One region of the Paucibacter sp. M5-1 genome, then DNA from elsewhere that is predicted to be linked to it. Evidence: riboswitches for the same ligand, from Rfam matches in the RefSeq annotation. Region 1 holds a riboswitch; the other holds the start of a gene.
What was found. A riboswitch is a leader RNA that binds a small molecule or an ion and turns the genes downstream of it on or off. The one in region 1 is predicted to bind S-adenosylhomocysteine.

Region 2: it holds a riboswitch for S-adenosylhomocysteine, as region 1 does, so the genes downstream of both, ahcY (adenosylhomocysteinase) here and metH (methionine synthase) in region 1, are expected to answer to the same signal.

Annotation. Positions count from the first base shown of each region.
Region 1 is NZ_JAPZLM020000001.1:4,053,619-4,057,824, reverse strand. It holds partial or broken gene metH (methionine synthase) at 1-1,511, opposite strand, end outside; S-adenosyl-L-homocysteine riboswitch at 1,559-1,655, opposite strand; gene O5M90_RS19160 (HD-GYP domain-containing protein) at 1,742-2,941, shown strand; gene O5M90_RS19155 (homocysteine S-methyltransferase family protein) at 2,943-4,004, opposite strand; gene O5M90_RS19150 (rhodanese-like domain-containing protein) at 4,037-4,206, shown strand, end outside.
Region 2 is NZ_JAPZLM020000001.1:4,459,590-4,463,795, reverse strand. It holds gene O5M90_RS21220 (response regulator) at 1-688, opposite strand, end outside; gene O5M90_RS21215 (HAD-IIB family hydrolase) at 685-1,479, opposite strand; S-adenosyl-L-homocysteine riboswitch at 1,550-1,647, shown strand; gene ahcY (adenosylhomocysteinase) at 1,726-3,147, shown strand; gene O5M90_RS21205 (TlyA family RNA methyltransferase) at 3,154-3,885, shown strand; gene metF (methylenetetrahydrofolate reductase [NAD(P)H]) at 3,882-4,206, shown strand, end outside.

The DNA of each region.
Region 1 (4,206 bases):
TCGGCGGCCACATGCTGCATCTCTTCCAGGCTGGGCGTGATCAGGCCCGAGAGGCCGATGATGTCGGCCCCCTCGACCTTGGCGCGGGCCAGGATGTCCTGGCAGGGCACCATCACGCCCATATTGACGACCTCGTAGTTATTGCACTGCAGGACCACGGTGACGATGTTCTTGCCGATGTCGTGCACATCGCCCTTCACGGTCGCGATGACGATCTTGCCCTTGGGCTTCACATCGCCGCCGGCCGCCTCCAGCTGGCGCTTTTCTTCCTCGATATAGGGGATCAGATGGGCCACGGCCGACTTCATCACCCGCGCGCTCTTGACCACCTGGGGCAGGAACATCTTGCCCTGGCCGAACAGGTCGCCGACGATATTCATGCCGGCCATCAGCGGGCCTTCGATGACATGCAGCGGGCGGCCGCCGCCAGCCTGGATCGCGACCCAGGCCTCCTCGGTATCCTCGACGATGAAGTCGGTGATGCCGTGCACCAGCGCGTGCGAGAGCCGCGCGTTGACATCGCCGGCGCGCCAGGCCAGCCGGGCCGTGTCGTCCTTGGCCAGACCCTTGGCGCTCTCGGCCACCTCGATCAGGCGCTCACCGGCATCGGGGCGACGGTTCAGCACCACGTCCTCGACTCGTTCTCGAAGGGTGGCTTCCAGGTCGTCATAGACCCCCACCATGCCGGCGTTGACGATGCCCATGTCCATGCCGGCCTGGATCGCGTGGTACAGGAACACGGTGTGGATGGCCTCGCGCACCGGGTCATTGCCGCGGAAGCTGAAGCTGACGTTCGAGACCCCGCCGCTGACCTTGGCGCCAGGCAGGTTTTGTTTGATCCAGCGGGTCGCGTTGATGAAGTCGACCGCGTAGTTGTCGTGCTCCTCGATGCCGGTGGCGATCGCGAAGATATTGGGGTCGAAGATGATGTCCTCGGCCGGGAAGCCGACCTCGTCGACCAGGATCTTGTAGGCCCGCTCGCAGATCTCGATCTTGCGCTCGAAGGTGTCGGCCTGGCCCTTCTCGTCGAAGGCCATCACGACGGCGGCCGCGCCATAGCGGCGCACCAGATTGGCCTGGCGGCGGAACTCGGCCTCGCCCTCCTTCATCGAGATCGAGTTGACGATGCCCTTGCCCTGGATGCATTTCAGGCCGGCCTCGATCACCTCCCATTTGGAGCTGTCGATCATGATGGGCACGCGGGCGATTTCGGGCTCGGAGGCGATCAGGTTCAGGAAGCGCACCATCGCCGCCTTGCTGTCCAGCATGGCCTCGTCCATATTGATGTCGATGACCTGGGCGCCGTTCTCGACCTGCTGGCGCGCCACCGCCAGCGCCTGCTCGAACTCGCCGGCCAAGATCATGCGGGCGAAGGCCTTGGAGCCGGTGACATTGGTGCGCTCGCCGATATTGACGAAGAGCGTGCCGGCGCCGATCTGCACCGGCTCCAGCCCCGAGAGCTTCATCGGTGGCGGCGTGGTCTGGGGGGTAGCGGTGTTCATGGCGGCCTCGGCAAAGGATCGGACCGCAGGCTCACCGCGGCCACGACGAAATCATGGATCGGTGAGCGTCGTTGAAAAGGCTGGTGCCCTTGCAGATCCAAGCCTGGCGGGCGGTCGATTGACCCTGCACCCGTCGCAACGCTCCTCGGACCGTGGCGCATTTTACGCTGCGTCCCGGCCGCCGACTCAAGCCGGCTGCCGGCGCGCCGACAATCCGTACAGAGCTCTAGCGAACCACCGTGGATCTGATACCCCTGCCCCCTCACAGCCTGCGCATCGGCCAGGTCTTGGACTTTTCCTTGCGCGACGCCGAGGGCAAGCTGCTGATCGCGCGCGGCCAGGTGCTCAGCGACAGCCCCCTGGTCCAGGCGCTGATACAGCGCGGTGCCTGGGTGCAGGCCCATGAGACCAAGGACTACCAGCGCGCGCTGGCCCACAAGGTCGACACGATGATGCACCAGGGCGCCACGCTGGGCGCCATCGCCCGCGCCCAGACCAGCTACCGGCCCGAGCGGGGCGGCGCCGCCGTGCCCCAGGTCAGCGATCAGTCCGCCTGGGCCGATCTGCAGCTGCGCGGCCATGCGCTGCTGCGCGAGCCTCGGGCCGAGGACTTTCTGCCGCGCTTTCAGGCGTTGCAGCAGGAGATGCTGTCGCGGGTCCAGCAGCAGACCGATGCGGCCCTGATGCTGCTGATCTTCGAGTCCAGCCAGGATTTCCAGCACTACAGCGCCCGTCACGCGTTGCTGAGCCTGCTGCTGTGCGAACTGTGCGCGCGCCAGCTCGGCTGGGCCGAGGATCTGCGCCTGGTGCTGGGGCAGGCGGCGCTGTCGATGAATATCAGCATCAGCGCCCTGCAGGACCGGCTGGCCGGCCAGGACGAACGCCCCAGCGAGGCCCATCGAGCCACGCTGGTCGGCCATGGCGACCGCAGCGCCGAGCTGCTGCGCACGCTGGGCGTGCACGACTCGCTATGGCTGCAGATCGTGCGCCTGCATCATGAGGCCGGCCCCGGGCCCCTGGCCGCGCGCTCGGTGCCGGAGCAGATGGCGCGGGTGCTGCGCCGCGTCGATCTCTACGGCGCGCGGCTGAGCCCGCGGCGCTCGCGCAAGGCCCTGTCGGGCGCCCAGGCGGCGCGTGCCGTCTATCTGGATGAGCTGCAGCAGCCCGACGAGGCCGGCGCCGCGCTGATCAAGGCCGTCGGCCTCTACCCGCCCGGCTCACTGGTGCGCCTGGCCAATGGCGAGGTCGGCGTCGTCGCGAAGCGCGGCCACAGCGCCAACGAACCCCTGGTCGCCGCGCTGCTGGGCAAGAGCGGCGCGCCGCTGAGCGAGCCGGTGCCGCGCGACACCCGCCTGGCCAGCCAGGCCATTGCTGCCAGCCTGGCGCCGCATGAGCTCAAGCTGCTGGTCAATATGGAGCGGCTGCTGAAGCTCTACTGATTCACGCCTGCTCGGCCACCAGCTCGCTGAAGAATCGCTGGCCACAGGCGCGCGGCTTGTAGGCCGAGACCTTTTGCGCGATCGCCGCGATATGGGCCGGGGTCGTGCCGCAGCAGCCGCCGGCGATGTTCAGGAAACCGGCGGCGGCAAACTCGCCGACCAGGCGGCCGGTCACATCGGGCGTCTCGTCGAAGCCGGTGTCGCTCATCGGGTTGGGCAGGCCGGCGTTCGGGTAGCAGCTGATCGCGGTGTCGCCGGCCGCCTTGGCCAGTTCCTCGATATAGGGCCGCATCAGCGTCGCGCCGAGCGCGCAGTTCAGGCCTATGGCCAGCGGCTTGGCATGGCGCACCGAATGCCAGAAGGCGGTGACGGTCTGGCCCGAGAGAATGCGGCCCGAGGCATCGGTGACGGTGCCGGAGATGATGACCGGCAGGCGCTCGCCGGTGTCTTCCATCAGCTCGTCGAGCGCGAAGATCGCCGCCTTGGCGTTCAGCGTGTCGAAGATGGTCTCGACCAGGAACAGGTCCACCCCGCCGTCCAGCAAGCCCTTGGCCTGCTCGTAGTAGGCGGTCTTCAGGGTGTCGAAGTCGACATTGCGGGCGCCGGGGTCATTGACATCGGGGCTGATGCTGGCGGTGCGCGGCGTCGGGCCTAGCGCGCCGGCAGCGAAACGCGGCTTGTCCGGCGTGCTGTACTTGGCGCAGGCGGCGCGGGCCAGCCGGGCGGCGGCCACATTCATCTCGAAGGCATGCTCGCCCAGCTCGTAGTCCTCCTGCGCCACCGAGGTGGTGCCGAAGGTATTGGTCTCGATGATGTCGGCGCCGGCGGCCAGGTACTGCTCGTGGATCTCGCTGATGACCTCCGGCTTGGTCAGCACCAGCAGGTCGTTATTGCCCTTCAGGTCCTTGCCATGGCCGGCAAAGCGCTCGCCCCGATAATCGGCCTCGTTCAGCTTGTAGCGCTGGATCATCGTGCCCATCGCGCCGTCGAGGATGACGATGCGTTGTTGCAGAATCTCGGGCAGCTGCGCGCCGCGCGTGTAGGGTCGGGTGGAAGCGTTCATCCGGCCATTTTAGAGAGCGCGTCAATACCCCCATGAAACATCTGCTCCCCGTCGAGGCCCAGGCCTATCTGCAAGAACACCCCGAGTCCCTGTTCCTCGATGTGCGCATGGAGCTGGAGTACCTCTATGTCGGCCATCCGCCCGGCATCGTCCATGTGGCCTGGTACGAGTATCCGGAGATGCAACCCGATGTGGAGCGCTT
Region 2 (4,206 bases), 410 kb from region 1:
GCAGGTAGCCGCGGCCCCAGACCGTCTTGATCAGCGCCGGTGTGCGTGCGGTGTCGCCCAGCTTGCGGCGCAGCCGGCTGATGCAGAGGTCGACGCTGCGGTCCAGGCCATCGAACTCCAGGCCGCGCAGCGCCTGCAGCAGCTCGTCGCGCGAGACCACCTGGCCGGCGCGCCGGCCCAGCACCCACAGCATTTCGAACTCCTGGGTGCTGAGCAACAGGGGCGTGTCGGCCAGATGGGCCTCGCGCCGTGCCGCGCACAGGGACAGCGCTCCATCCAGCAGACGCAGCGGTGCCGGCACGGTTGCCGCGTCGGCACTGCGGCGACGCAGCAGCGCGCGCAAGCGGGCCAGCAGCAGCATCGGCTCCACCGGCTTGAGTACATAGTCGTCGGCACCGGACTCCAGGCCCAGCACCTGGTCTGCCAGCGCATCGCGCGCGGTCAGCATCAGCAGCGGCACGTCGGCCTTCAGACGGCGCAGTTCTCGGCACACGGCCAGACCGTCCAGGCCCGGCAGCATCAGGTCCAACAGCACCAGGTCCGGGCGCTCGCGCTCGAAACGGGCCAGTGCGCGGTCGCCGCGCTCCTCCAGCAGCAGCTCGAAACCATGCTGGCCGAGGAAGCTGGCGATCAGGCCCGCCAGCTTGACATCATCCTCGACCAGCAGCAGACGATGGCGGTGACTCATCGGCCGGATCCGCCGTGCGCCGCCAGCAGGGCCGCAGCCAGCTCCGCGAAGCCCTGGCCGCGCTCGGCGTCGGTGACATAGGCCGGCAAGCGCTGCAGTTGCGGCACGAAGCGCGCGATATTGGCCACCCCGACCGACAGCGGCACACGCTCGAACATCAGCTGGTCATTGGTCGAGTCACCGACATAGACCCAGTCGCCCGCGTCGAAGTCCAGGCCCAGCGCGGTCGGCACCGCCCATTGAGCGGCGGTCCATTTGCTGTGCTCGCCGATCCAGCCGTTGATGTGGATGGAGCTGACGGTGGCGGTCAGCCCATGCTCGCGCATCACCGCGCAGGCCTGCGCGATCTGGGCCGGCGCCAGATGGGCGAACTCGCTGTGGTCGATCGCGATATCGGTCAGCCGCCCCGGGCTGTCGGTCGCCAGGCGGGCACCCGGCACGCGCGCCAGCACCTCGGCCGCACAGGCCTGCAGCCGGGCGAAGTTGGCGCTGCGCGTCGCCTCGTCCTGACTGAAATCGCGGCGCAGCGCGCCGCTCTCATTGCGCAACATCACCGAGCCGTTCTCGGCCACGATGGCGGCCACCGGCCAAGCCAGCGCGAAGGGCTCGCTCCAGCCGGCCGGGCGGCCGGTGATCGCGATGACCGGCAGGCCGGCGGCGCGCAGCTCGTGCAGCGCCCGCAAGGCCTCGGGAGCGATCGCGCCGTCGGCGGTCAGGGTGTCGTCGATGTCGGTGAGCACGCCGCGCACGGCACGCAAGGCCGCCGGGGGGCAAAGATTCAAAGGCTGCATGGGCCGGGATTGTCGTCAATCCCGGCGCTATTCCACACCAGAGCCGTGCGGCTTGCGGCTAGAATTCGAGCCTTCCGAGGAGCGTTGCAACCTCAGCTCCCATTGAGGCCAGGCTCGGATTGTCTTGAAGCGTTGATCTTCAGACCACTGCAACCGCGCTCACCCGCAATGTCTCGCGTGGGTGACCGTTTTTTGACTCTGACGTCCCACCGGCATTGCGGCTTCAAACATGAAGGAGCTTTTGCAATGACGACGCTGTCCGCTGACCAATACCATATCGCCGACCTGAGCCTGGCCGCCTGGGGCCGCAAGGAACTGAGCATCGCCGAGAGCGAGATGCCCGCGCTGATGGCCATCCGCAAGGAATACGCCGCCAGCCAGCCGCTCAAGGGCGCGCGCATCACCGGCTCCCTGCACATGACCATCCAGACCGGCGTGCTGGTCGAGACCCTGCAGGCGCTGGGCGCCGAGGTGCGCTGGGCCTCCTGCAATATCTTCTCGACCCAGGACCACGCCGCCGCCGCGCTGGTGGCGGCCGGCACGCCGGTGTTTGCCTACAAGGGCGAGACGCTGGAGGACTACTGGGACTACACCCATCGCATCTTTGACTTCGGCGCCAAGGGCACGGCCGGCGAAGGCCCGAACATGATCCTGGACGATGGCGGCGACGCGACGCTGCTGATGCACCTGGGCCAGAAGGCCGAGAAGGATCTGTCGGTGCTGGCCAAGCCGGGCAGCGAGGAGGAGCGCATCCTGTTCGCCGCGATCAAGGCCAAGATCGCCCAGGACCCCACCTGGTACACCCGCAAGAGCGCCGAGATCATCGGCGTGACCGAGGAAACCACCACCGGCGTGCACCGCCTGAAGGAGATGAGCGCCAAGGGCTCGCTGCTGTTCCGCGCGATCAATGTCAACGACTCGGTCACCAAGAGCAAGTTCGACAACCTCTACGGCTGCCGTGAGTCGCTGGTGGACGGCATCAAGCGCGCCACCGACGTGATGATCGCCGGCAAGATCGCCGTGATCGCCGGCTATGGCGATGTGGGCAAGGGCTCGGCCCAGGCCATGCGGGCGCTGTCGGCCCAGGTCTGGGTCACCGAGATCGACCCGATCTGCGCGCTGCAGGCCGCGATGGAAGGCTACCGCGTCGTGACGATGGAATATGCCGCCGACAAGGCCGACATCTTCGTGACGACGACCGGCAACAAGGGTGTGATCCGCCACGAGCACATGGCCGCGATGAAGCACAACGCCATCGTCTGCAATATCGGCCACTTCGACAACGAGATCGACATCGCCTCGATCGAGAAGTACGAGTGGGAAGAGATCAAGCCCCAGGTCGATCACGTCATCTTCCCGGACGGCAAGCGCATCATCCTGCTGGCCAAGGGCCGCCTGGTGAACCTGGGCTGCGGCACGGGCCACCCGAGCTATGTGATGAGCTCCTCGTTCGCGAATCAGACCATCGCCCAGATCGAGCTGTTCGCCCACAAGGACGCCTATGACATCGGCAAGGTCTATGTGCTGCCCAAGCACCTGGACGAGAAGGTCGCGCGCCTGCAGCTGGTCACGCTGAATGCCCAGCTCAGCGAGCTGACGGACGAGCAGGCCGCCTATATCGGCGTGCCCAAGCAAGGCCCGTTCAAGCCCGACACCTACCGCTACTGAGAGCCGATGCGTGCGGATCAGTTGCTCGTCGCCCAAGGCCTGGCGCCGACGCGCTCGGCCGCCCAGCGGCTGATCGAGAACGGCGCGGCCGAATGGGCCTCCGTCAAGGGCTGGGTCGCCATCCGCAAGGCCGGCGAGGACATCCCCGAGACGGCGCAGTTCCGCATCACCGATGACGCGGAGCTGCGCTATGTCTCGCGCGGCGGGCTCAAGCTCGAAGGCGCGCTGAAGACCAGCGGGCTGGCCCTCAGCGGGCTGACTGTGCTGGACATCGGCCAGAGCACCGGCGGCTTCACCGACTGTCTGCTCAAAGGCGGCGCCGCGCAGGTGGTCGGCATCGATGTCGGCCATGGCCAGCTGCATGCCGGCCTGGCGGGCGACCCGCGAGTGCAGGCCATCGAGGGCATGCATGTGCGGCAGTACCAGCCGGCGCAGCGCTTTGCGCTGATCGTCGGCGACCTGAGCTTCATCTCAATGCTGGGCGAGCTGCCGCGCCTGGCGCCCTGGCTGGCGCCGGGGGGTCAGGTCTTGCTGCTGATCAAGCCGCAGTTCGAGCTGGGGCCCAAGGCCCTGGGCCGCGGCGGCCTGGTGCGCGATGCGGCCCAGTACCCGCTGCTGGAGACCCGGGCGCGCGAGGCCGCAGCGGCGCTGGGCTGGCAGGTGCGCGGCTATTTCGAGAGCGCCATCACCGGGGGTGATGGCAATAAAGAGTTCTTCTTGTGGGCACAACAACCATGACGACCGCTGTCAGTTTCGAATTCTTCCCGCCCAACACGCCGGTGGGCGCCGAGAAGCTGAAGACCGTGGTGCAGGACTTGAGCGTCCTGCAGCCGCAGTACTTCAGCGTCACCTATGGCGCCGGCGGCTCCACCCGCGACAAGACCCTGGCCACCGTGATGGACATCGCGGCGATGGGCCATGAGGCCGCGCCGCATCTGAGCTGCGTCGGCTCGACGCGCGAGAACATTGCCGAGATCCTGGCCACCTACCGGGCCCAGAACATTCGCCGCGTGGTCGCGCTGCGCGGCGACCTGCCCAGCGGCACGGCCACGGCCGGCG